Linked DNA regions of Anaeromyxobacter diazotrophicus. The protein of the gene in region 1 binds, or shares a complex with, the protein of each later gene. Links are inferred from orthologs where the notes say so. Each region holds a gene or a part of one and is shown in the gene's direction. Other genes may lie near its edges. The genes, in order: trxB and trxA.

What was found.
Region 2: the proteins of trxB (region 1) and trxA are in contact, whole or in part, in a crystal structure (PDB 1F6M), measured with the Escherichia coli proteins. The link is inferred for Anaeromyxobacter diazotrophicus from one-to-one orthologs.

What each region holds. Positions count from the first base shown.
Region 1 is NZ_BJTG01000001.1:591,330-599,737, forward strand. What follows is about bases 1,949-4,859. They hold trxB (thioredoxin-disulfide reductase), read left to right. Parts: upstream 1,949-2,887; coding sequence 2,888-3,832; downstream 3,833-4,859. Other genes in these bases: HWY08_RS02640 (HDOD domain-containing protein), read left to right, coding at 1,949-2,793; moaC (cyclic pyranopterin monophosphate synthase MoaC), read left to right, coding at 3,841-4,329; HWY08_RS02655 (TatD family hydrolase), read right to left, coding at 4,229-4,859. Also shown: ispG (flavodoxin-dependent (E)-4-hydroxy-3-methylbut-2-enyl-diphosphate synthase), read right to left, coding at 1-529; HWY08_RS02635 (thioredoxin domain-containing protein), read right to left, coding at 662-1,651; more of HWY08_RS02640, read left to right, coding at 1,918-1,948; more of HWY08_RS02655, read right to left, coding at 4,860-5,050; ggt (gamma-glutamyltransferase), read right to left, coding at 5,047-6,714; HWY08_RS02665 (hypothetical protein), read left to right, coding at 7,106-8,408.
Region 2 is NZ_BJTG01000006.1:148,325-156,726, reverse strand. The notes cover bases 78-2,982. They hold trxA (thioredoxin), read left to right. Parts: upstream 78-1,317; coding sequence 1,318-1,647; downstream 1,648-2,982. Other genes in these bases: mrdA (penicillin-binding protein 2), read right to left, coding at 2,843-2,982; rodA (rod shape-determining protein RodA), read right to left, coding at 1,723-2,853; HWY08_RS13645 (hypothetical protein), read right to left, coding at 839-1,216; HWY08_RS13650 (cytochrome C assembly family protein), read right to left, coding at 78-675. Outside these bases: more of HWY08_RS13650, read right to left, coding at 1-77; more of mrdA, read right to left, coding at 2,983-4,939; HWY08_RS13625 (hypothetical protein), read right to left, coding at 4,996-5,505; rod shape-determining protein MreC, read right to left, coding at 5,502-6,533; HWY08_RS13615 (peptidylprolyl isomerase), read left to right, coding at 6,677-8,248; HWY08_RS13610 (Maf family protein), read left to right, coding at 8,272-8,402. UniProt on the Escherichia coli protein: Participates in various redox reactions through the reversible oxidation of its active center dithiol to a disulfide and catalyzes dithiol-disulfide exchange reactions.

The sequences.
Region 1 (8,408 bases):
CGTCCTCCAGGAACTGGATGTGGCGGGCGGCGCTCTCCACCATGCCCTCGGCGGTGGGCCAGCCGTGCTTCGCGACGATGTCGTCCTCGAGCGAGCCGGCGTTGACGCCGATGCGGATGGGGACCTGCCGCTCGCGCGCCGCCTTCACGACCTCGCGGACGCGCTCGCGCGAGCCGATGTTGCCCGGGTTGAGGCGGATGCAGTGCATGCCGGCCTCGAGCGCCGCCAGCGCCAGCCGGTAGTCGAAGTGGATGTCGGCCACGAGCGGCACGGGCGTGCCGCGCACGATCTCGCGCAGCGCCGCCGCCGCGTCCCGGTCCGGCACGGCCAGCCGCACGATGTCGGCGCCCGCGTCGGCGAGCGCCCGGATCTGCGCCAGCGTCCCCGCCACGTCGGTCGTGTCGGTGGTGGTCATCGACTGGACCGAGATGGGGGCGCCGCCGCCCACCTGCACCCCGCCGACCCGGACCGGCCGCGTCTTGCGGCGCGGCGAGATGGCCGAGATCCCCTGGTGGTCGTAGGCGCCCATGCGTGCCGTCCCCCGAAAAGCGAAGAGCCCGCCGCGGCTGCGCGGCGGGCCCTTCCTGTTAACGCGATCGCCGGGGCGATGCCAACCCGAGCGGCCGGCCGCGGAGGGGGCAGGGCCCCCCGCCCTCGCCGGCTACCGCTTCGCCAGCTCCTGGTCGATGAGGTTCTTGAACTCCTCGAACGGCTGCGCGCCGGTGAGCTGGTAGCCGTTGATGAAGAAGGCCGGCGTGCCGGTCACCCCCACCTTGGACCCGGCCGCCTTGTTCGCCTCGACCACCTTGGCCTTGTCGCCGCCGTCGAGGCACTTGTCGAACTTGGCCTGGTCGAGGCCGAGGTCCTTCGCGTAGCCCTTGAGCGCCGGGGCCTCGAGCTTCTGCTGGTTCGCGAAGAGCTTCTCGTGCATCTCCCAGTACTTCCCCTGGTCGGCCGCGCACTGCGCCGCCTCGGCGGCCTTCTCGGCGTGCGGGTGGAAGGGGAGCGGGAAGTCGCGGTACACGAGGCGGATCTTGCCGTCGTAGGCCTTCATCACCTGCTTCACCGTGTCCTCGGCCTTGGAGCAGTACGGGCACTCGAAGTCGGAGAACTCGACGATGGTGACGGGCGCGCTGGCCGGCCCCTTCGACGGGCCCTCGGCGGCGACCTCGACGCGCGGCGGCTTCAGGTTCACCTCGACCTTGAGCTCCTTCTTGAGCTGGTCGACGTAGGCGGTCTGCGCGGCCTGCAGGGCGGGCCGTTCCATGTACTGGGCGATCTGCTCCTTCACCTGCTCGAAGGGCGGCAGCGGCTGGCGCTTCGACTGCTCGTCGTAGAACTGCTTCATGTCGGCGTCGGTCGGCTTCTTGACCTTGTCCGTCACCTCGCGCTTCCAGAGCGCCTCGGGGGTGAGGTTCTCCGCCTTCGCCTTCTGCTCGACGAGCTTGCGCACCAGCATCTGGTCCAGCGCCTGCTTGCGCTGGTCGAACATCTGCGCGTCGAGCTCGGCGGCGCTGATGCTGCCGCCGGTCCACTTCGCGACCGGCGCGCCGGAGTCGCCGCCCGCGGCGGTCTTGGCCTCGGTGGTGGTGGGCTTCTGGCAGGCCACCGCCAGGGTGAGCGTGAAGAGGCCGAGGACGAAGCGTTTCATGGTGCTCCCGTGGACAGGTGGACCGCGCGATGCGAGGCGCGGGATTCTGTCGAGGAACACCCGGACCGTCAATCCATTTCCGGGCCGAAGCCCGCGCGCCCTCGGGCTTTTCCGGCGGAGCGCGCCCCGCGCGCCGGCGCGCGCTCGGGCCCGCGCGACCCCGGGGGCGCCGCGACCCCCCGGCCAGCGCTGCGCCGCGAGCCGCCCGCGCGCGCGCGGAGGTGGCACGCTCCTCGCTTGGCGAGGGGGATGGCCCGAGGAGAGCGATGACCGCGTCCAGCTGCGACAGATCGGCGGTGCACGTCCGGCTCCTGCGCCTGTTCGCTTCACCCACCTACCAGCCCCCCAGGCTGCCGCAGGTGGCGCTCGAGATCATGGAGCTCTCGCAGCGCCCCGAGGTGAGCTTCGCCCAGGTGGGCGCGGTGCTGGAGAAGGATCCGCTCCTCGCCGCCAAGGTGCTCTCCATCGCGCAGTCGGCGATGTACGCGCCCCGCTCGCCCATCCTCTCGTTGCGCCAGGCGGGGGTCCGGCTGGGCCTGAAGACGCTGCGCGACCTCGTCCTCGAGGCGGCCGTGAGCATGCGCGTGTTCCGCGCGCCCGGGTACGGCGACGCCATGGAGCGGCTGTCGCGCCACAGCACCGCCACCGCCTACCTGCTGCGCGCGCTCTGCCGCCGCACCGGCCTCGACGCCGACTACGCCTTCCTGTGCGGGCTGCTCCACGACGTGGGGCTCGCCGCCTGCCTGCTCGCGCTCTCCGACGAGCCTCGCGGCGGCGTGGTGCCGTTCGACGCGCTCGGCCCGGCGCTCCACGACCTGCACGAGGAGGCGTCCGGCCTCGTGACGCGGCTGTGGGGCCTGCCGGCCGAGGTCCAGCAGCTCGCCGCGACCCACCACCAGCTCGCGGTGGGCGGCCGGCCCGACCCGCTCCACGCCGCGCTCATCGTGGCGGAGGCGCTCGCCGCCGACCAGGGCGCCGGCATGGAGCCCGCGGGCGTCCAGGGCGGCCTCGACCAGAACGGCCCGGAGCTGCGGGAGCAGGCGTGCGCCGCGCTCGGGCTGGACGCCCCGGCCCTGGCCGCGGCGCGGGTCGAGGCGAGCGAGATCCTGGGGGCCCTGGGCGGCGTCGCCCCCGCGGCGTGATCGCGCGCGGCGACGGCGCCGCGGCGCCGCGCGCGCATGACAAGCGCCGGGGGACGGGCTAAACAGACCGGGCACCTTCCACCCCGGGGGAGAGATGGCCCAGCACGAGCGCCTCGTCGTCATCGGAGCCGGTCCGGCCGGCTACACCGCCGCCCTCTACGCCTCGCGCGCCAGCCTCTCGCCGCTCGTGTTCGAGGGGCTGCAGCCGGGCGGGCAGCTCACCATCACCACCGACGTCGACAACTACCCGGGCTTCCCGGCGGGCATCCTCGGCCCCGAGCTCATGGAGAAGATGCGGCGCCAGGCGGAGCGCTTCGGCACGCGCTTCGTGCTCGGCGAGATCACCCGGGTCGACCTGTCGCGCCGCCCGTTCCAGCTCTGGCAGGACGACCAGCTCTTCACCGCCGACGCCGTGATCGTGGCCACCGGCGCGTCGGCCAAGTGGCTCGGCATCGCCAGCGAGCAGGCGTACCGCGGCAAGGGCGTCTCGGCTTGCGCCACCTGCGACGGCTTCTTCTTCCGCGGCGTCGAGCTGGCGGTGGTGGGCGGCGGGGACACCGCCGTCGAGGAGGCGACCTTCCTCACCAAGTTCGCCACGAAGGTGACGATCGTCCACCGGCGCGGCGAGCTGCGGGCCTCGAAGATCATGCAGGACCGCGCCCGCGCGAACCCCAAGATCGAATACGCCTGGAACAGCGTGGTGGACGAGGTGCTCGGCGACGGGAAGACCGTCACCGGGCTCAAGCTCCGGAGCACCACCGACGGCGCCACCCGCGTCCTGCCGGTGAGCGGGCTCTTCATGGGCATCGGGCACGAGCCGAACACCGCCGTCTTCAAGGGGCAGCTCGAGATGAACGAGGTGGGCTACCTCAAGACGCGCGCGCCCTCCTCGGCCACCAGCGTGAAGGGCGTCTTCGCCGCCGGCGACGTGGCCGACCCCAGCTACCGCCAGGCGGTGAGCGCCGCCGGCTCGGGCTGCGTGGCCGCCATCGACGCCGAGCGGTTCCTCGGCGAGCACGCCACCGAGAACTGGGACTGACCCGCGCCATGAAGATGATCGACGTCGGCGACAAGGAGCGCACCGAGCGGGTCGCGGTGGCCCGCGGCTTCGTCGCCATGGCCCCGGCGACGGTCGGCATCGTCCGCCGCGGCGAGTCCGAGAAGGGGGACGTGCTGGCCGCGGCGCGGCTGGCCGGCATCCTGGCGGCGAAGAAGACGCCCGAGCTCGTGCCGCTGTGCCACCCCATCGCGCTCACCGGGGTGGACGTCCTGGCGGTGCCGCGGCCGCGCGGCGTCGAGGTGACGGCCACGGTCCGCACCACCGACCGCACCGGGGTCGAGATGGAGGCGCTCTCGGCCGTCTCGGCCGCCTGCCTCACCGTCTACGACATGCTGAAGCGGTACGAGCGCGGCATGCGCATCGAGGCGCTCGAGCTCATCGAGAAGAAGGGCGGCCGGTCCGGGCACTGGCGGCGGCCGGCTCCGGCGCGAGCCCCAGCAGCGCCCGCGCGTTCGCGCCGCACACGCGCCGGATGACCGCCGGCGAGAGGCCCGCCTTGGCGAGCCGCCCCGCCGCCCGCGGCAGCGCCAGCAGATCCCCCGCGCCCTCCCCGGCGCCGGAGCCGAGCGCGATCCCGTCCGGCCCGAGCGAGGCCACGAGCCGCACCGCCTCGTCGAGCGCGTCGCCCGCGCCGGCCGAGAGCGACAGCCCCGCCGCGTAGCCGCAGGCGCGGATCATCCTCACCGTGCGGGCGTCGGCGCGCTGGACCAGCACGCGCGCGGGGTCGAGCTCGTGCTCGCGCAGCAGCGCCAGCGCCCGCCGGGTCACGCGCTCCTTGTCCCGCCACGGCGTGTGCACCACCACCGGGCGGCGCAGCTCGCGCGCGAGCTCCAGCTGGCGCACGAACAGCGCCTCCTCGCGCGGGCCGCCCTCCTCCAGCCCGATGGCGCCCACCGCCAGGACGTGCCGCCGGCCCAGGTAGTCGGGCAGCTCGGCGAGGAGCGCCTCCAGGCCGCGCCAGGGGATGCGGCGCGGGTGCAGCCCGAGCGCCGCGTACCCGGCGATCCCGGCCCGGCGCAGCCGCCGCAGCGCGCCCGGCGCGAGCGCGTCCCAGGCGCGCCGCAGCGCCGCGCCGGTCGCCGGCACGCCCGCGTCCCCGGCGGCGGCGAGCGCGCCGGCCACCCCGAAGAAGGCGAGGTCCTCGAGGTCGCCGCGCCGGAGCGCCACCGGGTGCAGCTCGGCGTCGAACCAGCTCACGGCACCGCCGGGGCGCCCTCGTACCGCGGATCGCAGGCGGCCTCGAAGAGGCCGCCGGGGCCGCGGCCGGCCGCCTGGGCGTTGGGCCAGCGCGAGGGCGCGAACGAGAGCTGGTGGCCGCGCGCCGCCAGCGCGTGCGCGGTGGCGGCCTCGAGCCCGTTCGGCTCCACCTGCACCACGTCGGGCGTGTGCTGGTGGTGCAGCCGCGGCGCCGCCAGCGCCTCGTCGAGGCGCATCCCGTCGTCCACCACGTGCAGGATGGCCTGCGCCACCGCGGTCGGGATGCGCGCGCCACCGGCCGCGCCCACCGCCAGCGCCACCTGCCCCCGCCCGTCGAGCACGAGCGTGGGGGTCATGGAGGAGAGCGGGATCTTCCCGGGCGCGATCGCGTTCGGGCCCCGGCCGACCAGGCCGTAAGCGTTGGGGGTCCCCGGCGCGCTGTCGAAGTCGTCCATCTCGTCGTTCATGAGCAGCCCCGTCCCCGGCACGACCAGGCAGCTCCCGAAGTAGTAGTTGACGGTGGTCGTGAGCGCGACCGCGTTCCCCTCCCCGTCCACGACCGAGAGGTGGCTCGTCTCGCCGCGCTCGCGATCGACCGTCACCTCAGCGGCCGGCGTGGCGCGCTCCCCGATGGCGGCGTGGAGCGCGGCGGCGAAGGCCGGGCTCGCCATCTCGGCGGCCGCGGCGGCGGCGCCGGGCACCTGCTCCGGATCGCCGAGGAGCGCGCCGCGGCGCGCGTAGAGCCGCTTCTCCGCCTCGATCATGACGTGCAGGAACCGCTCGGGGCGGTAGCCGCCGGCGCGCGGGTCCTCCGGCTCGAGCGCGCCGACGAGGCCGAGGAGGAGCGCCCCCCCGGCCGAGGGCAGCGGCATGGTGAGGATGCGGTGTCCCCGGTACGCGCCCTCGAGCGGCGCGCGCTCGCGCACGCGGTAGCGGGCGAGGTCCTGCTCGGAGAGGATCCCGCCGCGCGCCCGCACCGCGTCCGCGATCCGGCGCGCCAGCGGCCCGCGGTAGAACGCGTCGGGGTCCTTCCCCAGGAGCCGCAGCGTCCGGGCCAGGTCCCGGCGCCAGACGCGCGCGCCCGGCGCCGGCGCCACGCGCGCCCCGCCCTCGTCCGGCTGGACCAGGAACTCGCGGGCGGCGCCCGCGTCCGCGCGCAGGCACGCGAGGCGCTCCTCGACCCGGGTGGCGTAGACGTGGCCGGCGCGGAACCCGCGCTCGGCGAGCCGCGCCGCCGGCTCGACCAGCCTCGCCAGCGGCTTCGTCCCGAAGCGGCGGGCCAGCTCGGCGTAGCCCTTCACCGCCCCCGGCACCGCCACCGCGAGCGCACCGTCGAGCGAGGCGCGGGGCGGGGCGCCGGGGCGGCTGAAGAGGTCGGCGGTGGCCGCCGCCGGCGCGACCTCGCGGAAGTCGAGCGCATAGGCGCGCCGCTCGCGCGCCAGCCACACCAGCGCGAACCCGCCGCCGCCGAGCCCGGAGCTCTGCGGCTCGACGACCGACAGCGCGAACGCCGCCGCCACCGCCGCGTCCACCGCGTTCCCGCCGCGCCGGAGCACCTGCGCCCCCGCCTCGCTGGCGAGCGGGTGCGAGGCGGCGACGGCGCCCCCGCCGGAGACGGCGAGGGTCGAGAGCGCGATCGAGAGGAGGGAGGCGAGCCCAGGCATGGCGCCCTTCTACTTCGGCCGCGCAGGCGACGCCTCCGCCCGTCGGTCCTGACCCCCTCAGCCCCGGATTTTCTGAGGGTGGAGGACCAGCAACTGATCCCTCGAAGGAATGAACCTCGTGGGGCCCAAAAGCGAAAGTTACCGTTTCAACGGGCACCTTCACGGTCTCGCACCTCGAGCCAGGTTGTCGTGAAATGTGCCCTGGTTCCGCCCATGTCCGGCTTGACCCGGCTATCCGTCTGGAGATAAGCCGCTCGGCAGGCTGTCCCCTGTTCATGGGACGGTCGTCGGCCGAGGTAGAGCGTGACCCGGATCCCCCTCCCGGGCGCGCGCAGGCGGGCGCAGAGCCCGCCGGAAGCCCCGGCCGCTCACCCGAGCAGAAGGAGGAGCCGTGAAGCAGAGAACGAGCAGGACCGTGCTGGCGAGCGTCGTCGTGGGTCTCGCCCTGGCGGGCTGTGGCTCGAGCGGAGGCAACGCCTCGACCGCGTCGACGCTCTCGGGCGTCGCCGCCGCCGAGGCGCCGCTCGGCGGCGCCAGGTTGACCCTGAAGGACTCGTCCACGGCGCAGCAGCAGAAGACCGTCACCGCCTCCGGCGACGGGAGCTTCTCGTTCGACGTGACCGGCCTCACCCCGCCGTACCGGCTCCAGGCCGACTGGAGCGACGGCGGGGGCGAGCACCAGCTCCACGCGATCACGGAGGACGCCGGGGAGACCCACGTCGACCCGCTCACCGACTCGGCGCTCACCGCCGCCTCCACCGCCCAGGGCGACGGCGGCGCCGAGGTCGAGGACCACGACGGCAACGAGCGCACCGCCGCCCGCGCCGGCGCCTTCCTGCAGCAGCTCCGGACGGCGCTCGCGCCGCTCTTCGACCTGTACGGCCTCGGGACCGACCTGCTCCACGCCGACCGCACCGCCCTCCAGGCGCTGCTGAAGGACGTGCGGTTCCAGGTCGAGGACGGCACGCTCACGGTCACGAACCGGGCGACCGGCGCCGTCATCTTCACCGGCCCGGTGGCGAACCTCGCGGCCGGCGTGTTCCACCAGGAGAACCTGCCCGCCGGGCCCGGGACCACGCCCACGCCGCCGCCTCCTCCGCCTCCCGCCGCCTGTACCTACGCGTACGGCGCCTGGGGCGCCTGCCAGTCGAACGGCACGCAGACGCGCGCCGTCGTCTCCTCCACGCCGGCCGGCTGCACCGGGACCCCGGTCCTCTCGCAGGCCTGCACGTACACGCCGCCCGGTCCGGGCGCCTGCTCGTACACGTACAGCGCCTGGGGCGCCTGCCAGTCGAACGGCACGCAGGCGCGCACCGTCCTCGCCTCGACGCCCTCGGGCTGCACCGGGACCCCGGTCCTCACCCAGGCCTGCACCTACGTCCCGCCGGTGACGACCTGCACCTCGTTCACCTACTCGGCCTGGAGCGCCTGCTCCGCGAGCGGCACGCAGACCCGCACCGTCGTCTCCTCGTCGCCGGCCGGCTGCACGGGCGGCGCGCCGGTGCTCTCGCAGGCCTGTACGCCTCCGGTGACGAACCCGGTCACGACCGCCAACGTCGTCTCGTCCTGCACCGGCTGCCACGGCCTCACCTCGAACACGACCGTGTTCCGGAGCGGCGGCTACACGGTGAGCGGACGGTCCGCCGCCCAGTGGCTCTCGACCGTGAACAGCATGGTCGGGCTGGGCGCCTCGC
Region 2 (8,402 bases), on another replicon or contig:
CCACACCACCAGCGCCGCGACCTGCTGCGGGTCCCAGGTCCAGAAGCTGCCCCACGCGTTCTTCGCCACCAGGGCGCCGGTGACGAGCGCGACCGAGTAGACCGCGAACCCGCCGCGGACCAGCCGCTGGTTGAGGCGGTCGAGCGCGTCGAGCGACGGGAGGCGCGAGAAGAGCGCCCCGAACCGCTTGCCCTTCACCTCGCGCTCCTGGAGCAGGTACATGAGCGCCACCGCGAAGGCGAAGGCGAACAGGACCACGCCGCCGGCGGCGCTGAAGATGTGCACCTTGAGCGACGGCAGCCGGATGATCGCCGGCACGGGCCCGCGCGCGTTGGGACCGAGCCCGAAGACCCCGGGCAGCACCGACATGAGCACGAGCGGCGTGATGAACGCCCCCACCGACGGCAGCCGCCAGAAGCGCTGCAGGAGCAGGAAGGCGCCGGCGGCGAGCCAGCCGAGGAGGCCGAAGCCGCCGCGCAGGTTGAAGAACTCCCTCCCGCCGAACTCGCCGCAGGCGAGGCCGATCGAGACGGCGTGCACCGCGAACGCGACCGCGACGAGCGCGTAGCCGGTGCTGGCGGCCCGGAGGTGGCGCGGGCGCGCGAAGAAGAGGATGTAGGCCGCGGCGCCGGCGGCGTAGAGCGCGGCGGCGAGCCTCAGGACGTGGATGCTCATCGGCGTGGCCTTCCCCCTCGCGACGTCGAGCCGGCGCACGGCCTTACGTCAGCCAGCCCGGCGGGCGCAACCCTTTCGGCACCAGCACCCCCGCGGCGCGCCCTCGCGCCCGCGCCGGCGGCGCGGGACGAGCTCCGCGCGCGCTCACAGTAACACCGGACGGTCACGAGAGATTCTCCGAGAGGAACCGCGCCAGGACCGCCGCCGGGTCGCGCTGCTCCGGGGCCGCGGGCGGCGCGCTCGCCGCCGCGAGGAAGCCCGGCTCGACCTCGTAGGCGACGTCTCCCAGGAGGACCGAGTCGCCCATCCGCTGGCCGCCGAGCGCGCGCAGCTGCGCGTCGGTCTTCACCTTGGCCACCAGCCCGTGCGGGTCGCACTCGGCGCCGACGACCCGCAGGAAGCGCACCGCCGGATCGAGCGCGTACGCGCGCCCGGAGCCCGGCCCCGCGCGCAGGCTCATGGTCTGGCCGGCGAACGCGATCCGCCCCTGCCCGGACCAGGCCTCGAGCATCGCCTGACTCACGAAGAGGAGACCCGCCATGCGATCGGCCCAAGTGCGACGAAACACCGCGTGAGCCCGCGAGGTTAGCACGCTCGCCGCGCCGCTTGCCACCCCGTCGCGCGTCCGCTAAACAAAGCCGCATGGCATCGAATGACGTGGTCACCCTCGAGGACGGCACCTTCGATCAGGAAGTGCTGAAGAGCGACACCCCCGTGCTGGTCGACTTCTGGGCGACCTGGTGCGGCCCCTGCAAGGCCATCGCCCCGGCCGTGGAGGAGCTGGCGAAGGAGTACAAGGGCAAGCTCAAGGTGGCGAAGCTCGACATCGACCACCACCAGCAGGTGCCGCAGAAGTACGGCATCCGCTCCATCCCCACCCTGCTCGTGTTCAAGGGCGGCCGGGTGGTGGACACCATCATCGGCGCCGTGCCCAAGGCGAAGCTCGTCGACGCGGTGAAGAAGGTCGTCTGACCGTCGAGCGCGCCCGCCGGCGCGCGGCCCCCCCCTCAGCAGGAACGCCCGCCCGCGCCTCCGCCGGCGGGCGTTTCAGTTCACGAAGCGCCGGCTCGCGACGTTGTTGAGCAGGCCGATGCCGATGAGCACGGCCATCACCGACGAGCCGCCGTAGCTCATGAGCGGGAGCGTGACGCCCACCACCGGCATGACGCCGGTCACCATCCCCATGTTGATGAAGGCGTGCCAGAAGAGCATCGCCGTCACCCCCACCGCCAGGAAGTGGCCGAAGCGGTCGCGGGCGTTGCCGGCGATGCCCAGCGCCGACACCACGAGCGCGTAGTAGAGCGCGAGCAGGAGCAGGCAGCCGACGAACCCGTGCTCCTCGGCCCACACCGAGAAGATGAAGTCGGTGTGCTGCTCGGGCAGGAACGAGAGCAGGGTCTGCGTCCCCTGCGCCCAGCCCTTGCCGAGCGCCTGCCCCGAGCCGACCGCGATCATCGACTGCGTCGCGTGGTACCCGGCGCCGAGGACGTCGCCCTCCGGGTTGAGGAAGGTCTCGACGCGCTTCTTCTGGTACGGCTTGAGGTGCGGGTACGCGAAGACCGCGCCCACCACCACCACCGCGCCCACCGCCACCAGGGTCTGCCAGCGCACCTTCGCGAACAGGATCATGGTCGCGCCCACCGCCACCACGATGAGGGCCGTCCCGAGGTCGGGCTGCTTCAGGATGAGCAGCGCCGGCACCAGGGTGATGACGCCCGGGACGACGAGGCCGAACAGGCCGTAGCCGTCCTTGCGCTTGGCGGCGTCCATGTGGAACCAGCGCGCCAGCGCCACCATGACCGCGATCTTGGCCAGCTCCGAGGGCTGGAGGTTCATCGGGCCGATGGCGAGCCAGCGGCGGGCGCCCATGACCACGCGCCCCTTGAGCGCGGTCGCCACGAGCAGGAGCACCACGACGGCGTAGAAGACGTACGCGCCGCGCATGAAGCGGCGGTAGTCGACGAGCCCGAGGGCGAGCGCGACGGCGGCGCCGGCGCCCATCCAGGAGAGCTGCGAGATCCAGACCGGCGCGTGCGCGCTGCGCGAGGCCGAGGCGAGGTTCCAGACGCCGAGCGCGGCGATGCCGAGCACGAGGAAGGCCACGTGCCACGGGTAGTGCGTGAAGGCGCGCCGCTGCGACGGCACCCCGGCGCGCGGCAAGGACAGGTCAAGCGCCACGCTTCTCCCCCTGGACGGCGGCCGGCACGGTGGCCGGCGCCTCGATGGTGGGGGCGCCCGGCGCCCCGGTCCGGACCGGCGCGGCGGCCGGCTTCGCGCCCGGCACCTCGAGGCCGGGCGGCGGCGGCGGGCCGAGCTGGACGCCCGCGCGCTCCAGGGCGTCGGTCCGCTTCAGCTGGAAGTAGTAGCGCATGACGGCGGCCGCGGTCGGGGCCGCGTTCGACGCGCCGAAGCCGGAGTGCTCGTTCAGCACCACCACCACCAGCTCGGGGTCGTCCGCCGGCGCGAACGAGGCGAACCAGGCGTGGTCGCGCTCGAAGTAGGTGACCTGCGAGGCCTTGAGCCGCTTCGCCCCCAGCTTCACCACCTGGGCGGTGCCGGTCTTGCCGGCCATCAGCACCGGCTTGCCGTCCACCACGACGTCCTTGAGGCGCGAGCCGTAGCCGGTGCCGAACGGCTCGTTGACGGTCGCCTCCATGCCCTTCAGCACGGCCGCCCGCGTCTCGGGCTTGATGGGGAGCTGTCCCTTCACCACCGGCCCGAACTCCTGGACGGTCTCGCCGCCCGGGTCCTCGATCCGCTGCACGACCTGCGGCTTCCACACCTTGCCGGTCGCGAGCGCGCCGTAGAGCACCACCTGCTGCATTGGGGTCACGTTCACGTCGCCCTGGCCAATGGCGATGTTGAGCGACATGCCGTGCTGGTAGCCGCCGGCGAGGTGGCGGTCGTGCCACGCCTCGTCCGGCATGACGCCGGAGATCTCGCCGCCCAGGTCGAAGCCGGTCGGGCTGCCGAGGCCCAGCAGGTGCGCCCACTTCGCGATGGCGTCGGTGCCGAGCCGGTCGCCCAGCGCGTAGTAGAAGACGTCGCAGGAGGCGCCGAGCGCGTGCTCGAGGTCGACGTTCCCGTGCCCCTTCTCCTTGTCGCAGCGCCAGCGGTGGCCGCCGAGCGTGTAGTGCCCGGGGCAGTTGATGGTGCCGCCCGGCTTGAGCGCGCCCTCCTCCAGGGCGGCGATCGAGGTCACGACCTTGAACGTCGACCCCGGGTGGTAGTGCTCCTGGATGGCGCGGAACAGCTCGGGGCGGAGCGGGTCGTCGCGGATGGCCTTGAGCTCGGACCGGCTGATGCGGCCGGAGAGCTTGTTCGGATCGGGCGAGGGGCGGTCGACGAGCGCCAGCAGGAACCCGGTGCGCGCGTCCATCGCGAGGACCGAGCCGGCGGTGGCCGGGAACATCTTCTCGGCGAACTCCTGGAGACGCCAGTCGATGGAGAGGACGAGGTTCCGCCCGGGCCGCGAGGCCTCGAAGCGCTGGTCCTCCGGGATGAGCTCCTCGAGATCGCCGCCCTTGGCGTTGCCCTTCGCGTCCACCACCACCCGCCGCCGCCCGTCGAGGCCGCGCAGGGTGGACTCCCAGCGCCGCTCCAGGCCGCGGCGGCCGACGTAGTCCCCGAGCTGGTAGAGGAGCTCGCCGTCGTTGCGCTTCTCGATGTCGGCGTTGGCGCGCTTGAGCTCCTCGGCCCCGATCTCGTTCATGTAGCCGAAGAGGTGGCCGGCCCAGGGGCCGTAGCGGTAGCTGCGGTGCGGGGCGGGGATGACGTCGACCCCGGAGAGCGCGCCGGGCACGCGGTTCGCCTCGACGATGTCGAGCTCCTCTCGCGCGATGTCCACCTTCACGGTGAACGGGCGGAAGCGCTCCAGGCCGCGCGCGGCGTGGAGGCGCTGCTGGGCGCGCTCGAGCTCCTCGTCGGACAGCGAGAGGAGCTTCCCGAGCTGGCCCAGGAGCTCGTCGCACTGCTTGCCGCAGAAGTAGGGCGTGAGGGTGACGTCGTACGAGGGGCGCGAGTCGACCAGCACCTTGTGGTTGCGGTCGAGGATGAAGCCGCGGTCGGCGGGGACGCGCAGCTCCTTCACGAAGTTCTCGTCGGCGCGCTCCTTGTACTGGTCGCCGCGCAGGATCTGGAGCTGGTACAGGCGGACGGCTAGCACCAGGAAGGCGAGCGACGCCACCACCGTCATGAGCGCGGTGCGCGGCCGGAGCTCGGCCTGCGAGGTGTTGGGGGCGGTGGCGGTGGGGACGCGGACCATCTCGAGTCAGGCTCTCCAACAACGGGCGGCGGCCGGCGATTCTCCGGGGACCCGGCTCATCGCAGGAGGCCAGGCTCCTCGCGCGCGAACAGGCCGTCGAGGCGCCGCATCCCGAGGAGGACGAGCGGGGAGAGGGCCCCGGTGAGGAGCGCGTCGACCAGCACGCGGCCGAGCAGGCGGAGCCCCGGCGCGGTCTCGACCGGCGAGACGGCGCGGGTGAGGAGCAGCGCGCCCAGGCCGAACAGGAACACGCCCACCGCGGAGAGCGCCGCGAAGCCGCTCTTGCCGTGGATGGAGAGCGCCGCGCCGGCGAGCCGGCTGCCGAGGAAGAGCGCCACCGCGAGGAACGTCATGAGCCCCTTGGGCCCGCCCGCCGTGAGGTCGAGGACGTACCCCACCGCAGCCGCGCCCACCGCGCCGTCGACGTTGCCGGCCGACAGCCCGAGGTAGACCACGACCGGGAGCGCCAGCGAGAGCGAGAAGGCGCCCCCGCCGACGTATCGAAGGAGCGCGGCCTGCACCGAGACGAGCAGCAGCGCGGCCGCGAACGCGGCGACGGGCCTCACGGGCTCACCTCCACCGCGGCGGTCGCGCCGGGCGCGGGCGGCGCCTCCGCGGGCGCGTCGTCCTCCTCGGGCGCGGCCGGCGCCGGGGCGGCGGGCGGGGGCGCCGGCTTGGCGGCGGCCGGCCGCCGCGGCGCGGGCGTCGGCGCGCTCGCGGGCGCGGGCGCCGGCGCGGCGGCCGCGAGCGGCGCCTCGTCGAGGTGGGCGTCGAAGGAGGTGATGACCAGCGCCTCCTCGACCTTGGTGATGTCGACCGCCGGCGCCACGTCCGCGCGCTGGTAGAGCCCCTGCCCGCTGCGCTTCAGCGAGGTGATCCGTCCCACCGGCAGGCCGCGCGGGAAGACGCCGTCCGTGCCCGAGGTGACGAGCGCGTCGCCGTCCTGGATGTCGTCGGACCGCAGCGCGTACTCGAGGCGGCAGGCGTCCGGCGCGCCGGTCCCGCGCACGTTGGCGCGGGCGCGCGAGCGGTCGACGCGCACCGCGATCGAGCTGTTGCGGTCGGACAGGAGCAGCACGTCGGCGGTGGTGTCGGTGACGGCGTGGACGCGGCCCACCACTCCGTGCGCCACCACCACCGGCATCATCCGCGCCACGCCGTCGCGCGCGCCGCGGTCGAGGGTGAGGAGCTGCAGCCCCTTGGGATCGAGGCGCACGCCGATGACGCGCCCGCCCACCACGCGCCGCTCGGGCTCCGCGCGGGCGAACCCGAGCAGCCGCCGCAGCCGCTCGTTCTCGTCCCGCGTCCGGACGAGCTCGAGCTGATCGAGCTTCAGGGCGGTGACCTCGTGCTGCAGCGCCACCGCCCGGGCGTGCGCCCCGCGGAGCCCCACGTAGCCGTTCCAGGCCTGGAGGGCGCCGGTGACGGTCCAGCCGATGGCCTTCTCGATGGGGCCGGTCACGGCCAGGATGACCCGGTCGAGGCGCGTGCGCTCGCTCGGGTGCTTGGCGTGCGCGAAGTACACGCCCAGCGGCAGGACGAGCAGCAGGACGACGAGGATGATCTCGCGGTGACGCTTCAGCAGTCCGACCACTCCGGCTCCCAGGCGAGGCCGTCCGCCGCCCCCCGCGGTTCCAAAAACCCTTGCATTTTAGCCGATCTCGGCTAGGGTGCAACCTTCCAAAAGCGGCCCGCACCCGCGGTTTCGCCGCGTTCAACAATCCGGAGCGCCGTTCCATGCTCGACACCTTGAGGGCGAACTCGCGCAGCGTCCTCACCTACGTCCTGTTCGGCATCATCATCATCGTCTTCGTCGTCTCGTTCGGGCCTGGCTCGAAGGGGTGCAGCGGAGGCGACATCGGCACCACCCAGGCGTGGGCGGCGAAGGTGAACGGTGAAGCGGTCTCGCCCACCGAGTTCGACCAGCAGTACGGCCAGCTGCTCCGCATCTACCAGCAGCAGGGCGCGCCCGACCTGAACGCCCTCCTCCAGACGCGGCTCCGCCAGATGGCGATGGACCAGCTCGTCCAGCGCGAGCTCATCGACCAGGAGGCGCAGCGGCAGGGCATCGTCGTGAGCGACGACGAGCTCTCGAACGCCATCAAGAACATCCCCTCCTTCCAGAGCGAGGGCCGGTTCGACATGGAGCTGTACCGGCGCGCGGTGACGAGCACCTACGGCTCGCCCGGGAAGTTCGAGGAGCGCATGCGCAAGGACCTCGCCTACCAGAAGATGGTGGCGCTCCTGCGCGGCACCGCGAAGGTGACCCCGGACGAGGTGAAGGACGCCTGGGCGGCCGAGAACGACCGCCTCGCGCTCGAGCTGGCCCGCTTCCCCTTCGCGCTGGCGCGCGCCGAGGTGAAGGTGACCGACGCCGAGGTGAAGGCCTTCCTGGCCAAGAACGGCGCGCAGGTGGAGCAGTACTTCAAGGATCACCCCGCCCGCTTCGACCGGCCGCGGCGGCTGCACGCCCGGCACCTCCTGGTGGCGGTGGCGCCGGGCGCGCCGCAGGACGCGCAGGAGGCGGCCAAGAAGAAGATCGACGCCCTGGCGGAGCGCGTGAAGAAGGGCGAGGACTTCGGCAAGCTGGCGCAGGAGGCCTCCGACGACCCGGGCTCCAAGGCCCAGGGCGGCGACCTCGGCTTCTTCGGGCCGGGCGTGATGGCGAAGCCGTTCGAGGACGCCGCCGGCAAGCTCTCGCCGGGCCAGGTCTCGGAGCCGGTCCGCACGGAGTTCGGCTGGCACCTCGTGAAGCTCGAGGGGATCGAGCCGGCCAAGAAGGAGACGCTCGACGAGGCGAAGCCCGAGATCGCGCGCGAGCTCCTCGAGACCGAGGCCGCCAAGAAGCTCGCCGGGCAGCGCGCGGAGGAGACGCTCAAGAAGCTCCAGTCCGGCAAGAGCTTCGCCGAGGTGCTCCCCGCGAAGGGCGCGCAGGTGAAGCTGGGCGGGCAGCCCATCGTCGCGGAGGACACCGGCACCTTCCCCGTCTCCAGCGCGCCCAGCGTGCCGAGGCTGGGGCCGGCGCCGGAGCTCTTCGCCGACGCCGTCAAGGCGGCCGCCGGGCAGGTGCTGCCGCGCGTGTACGAGACCGCGGGCGGGCCGGTGGTGGCGCGGGTGAAGGAGCGCCAGCGCGCCGACCTCTCCAAGCTGGCCGAGCACCAGGCCGAGGTCGAGACGCGGCTCAGGCTGCGCCGGGAGTCCGAGCTGGAGCGCGCCTGGGTGGAGAGCCTCCGCAAGAAGGCCAAGGTGCAGACGAACGAGGCCTTCGTGCAGGGCACCGCCCGCGCCGCCCCGGTGGAGCTGGACTAGCGCGGGTCGCGCCGGCGGAAGGGATGACGCTCACCCTCGCCTCGCAGAGCCCGCGCCGGCGCGAGCTGCTCGCGCGGCTCGGGCTCGCCCTCGACGTCCGCCCGGCGGACGTGGACGAGGGCACGCGCCCGGGCGAGGAGGCGCGCGCCTACGT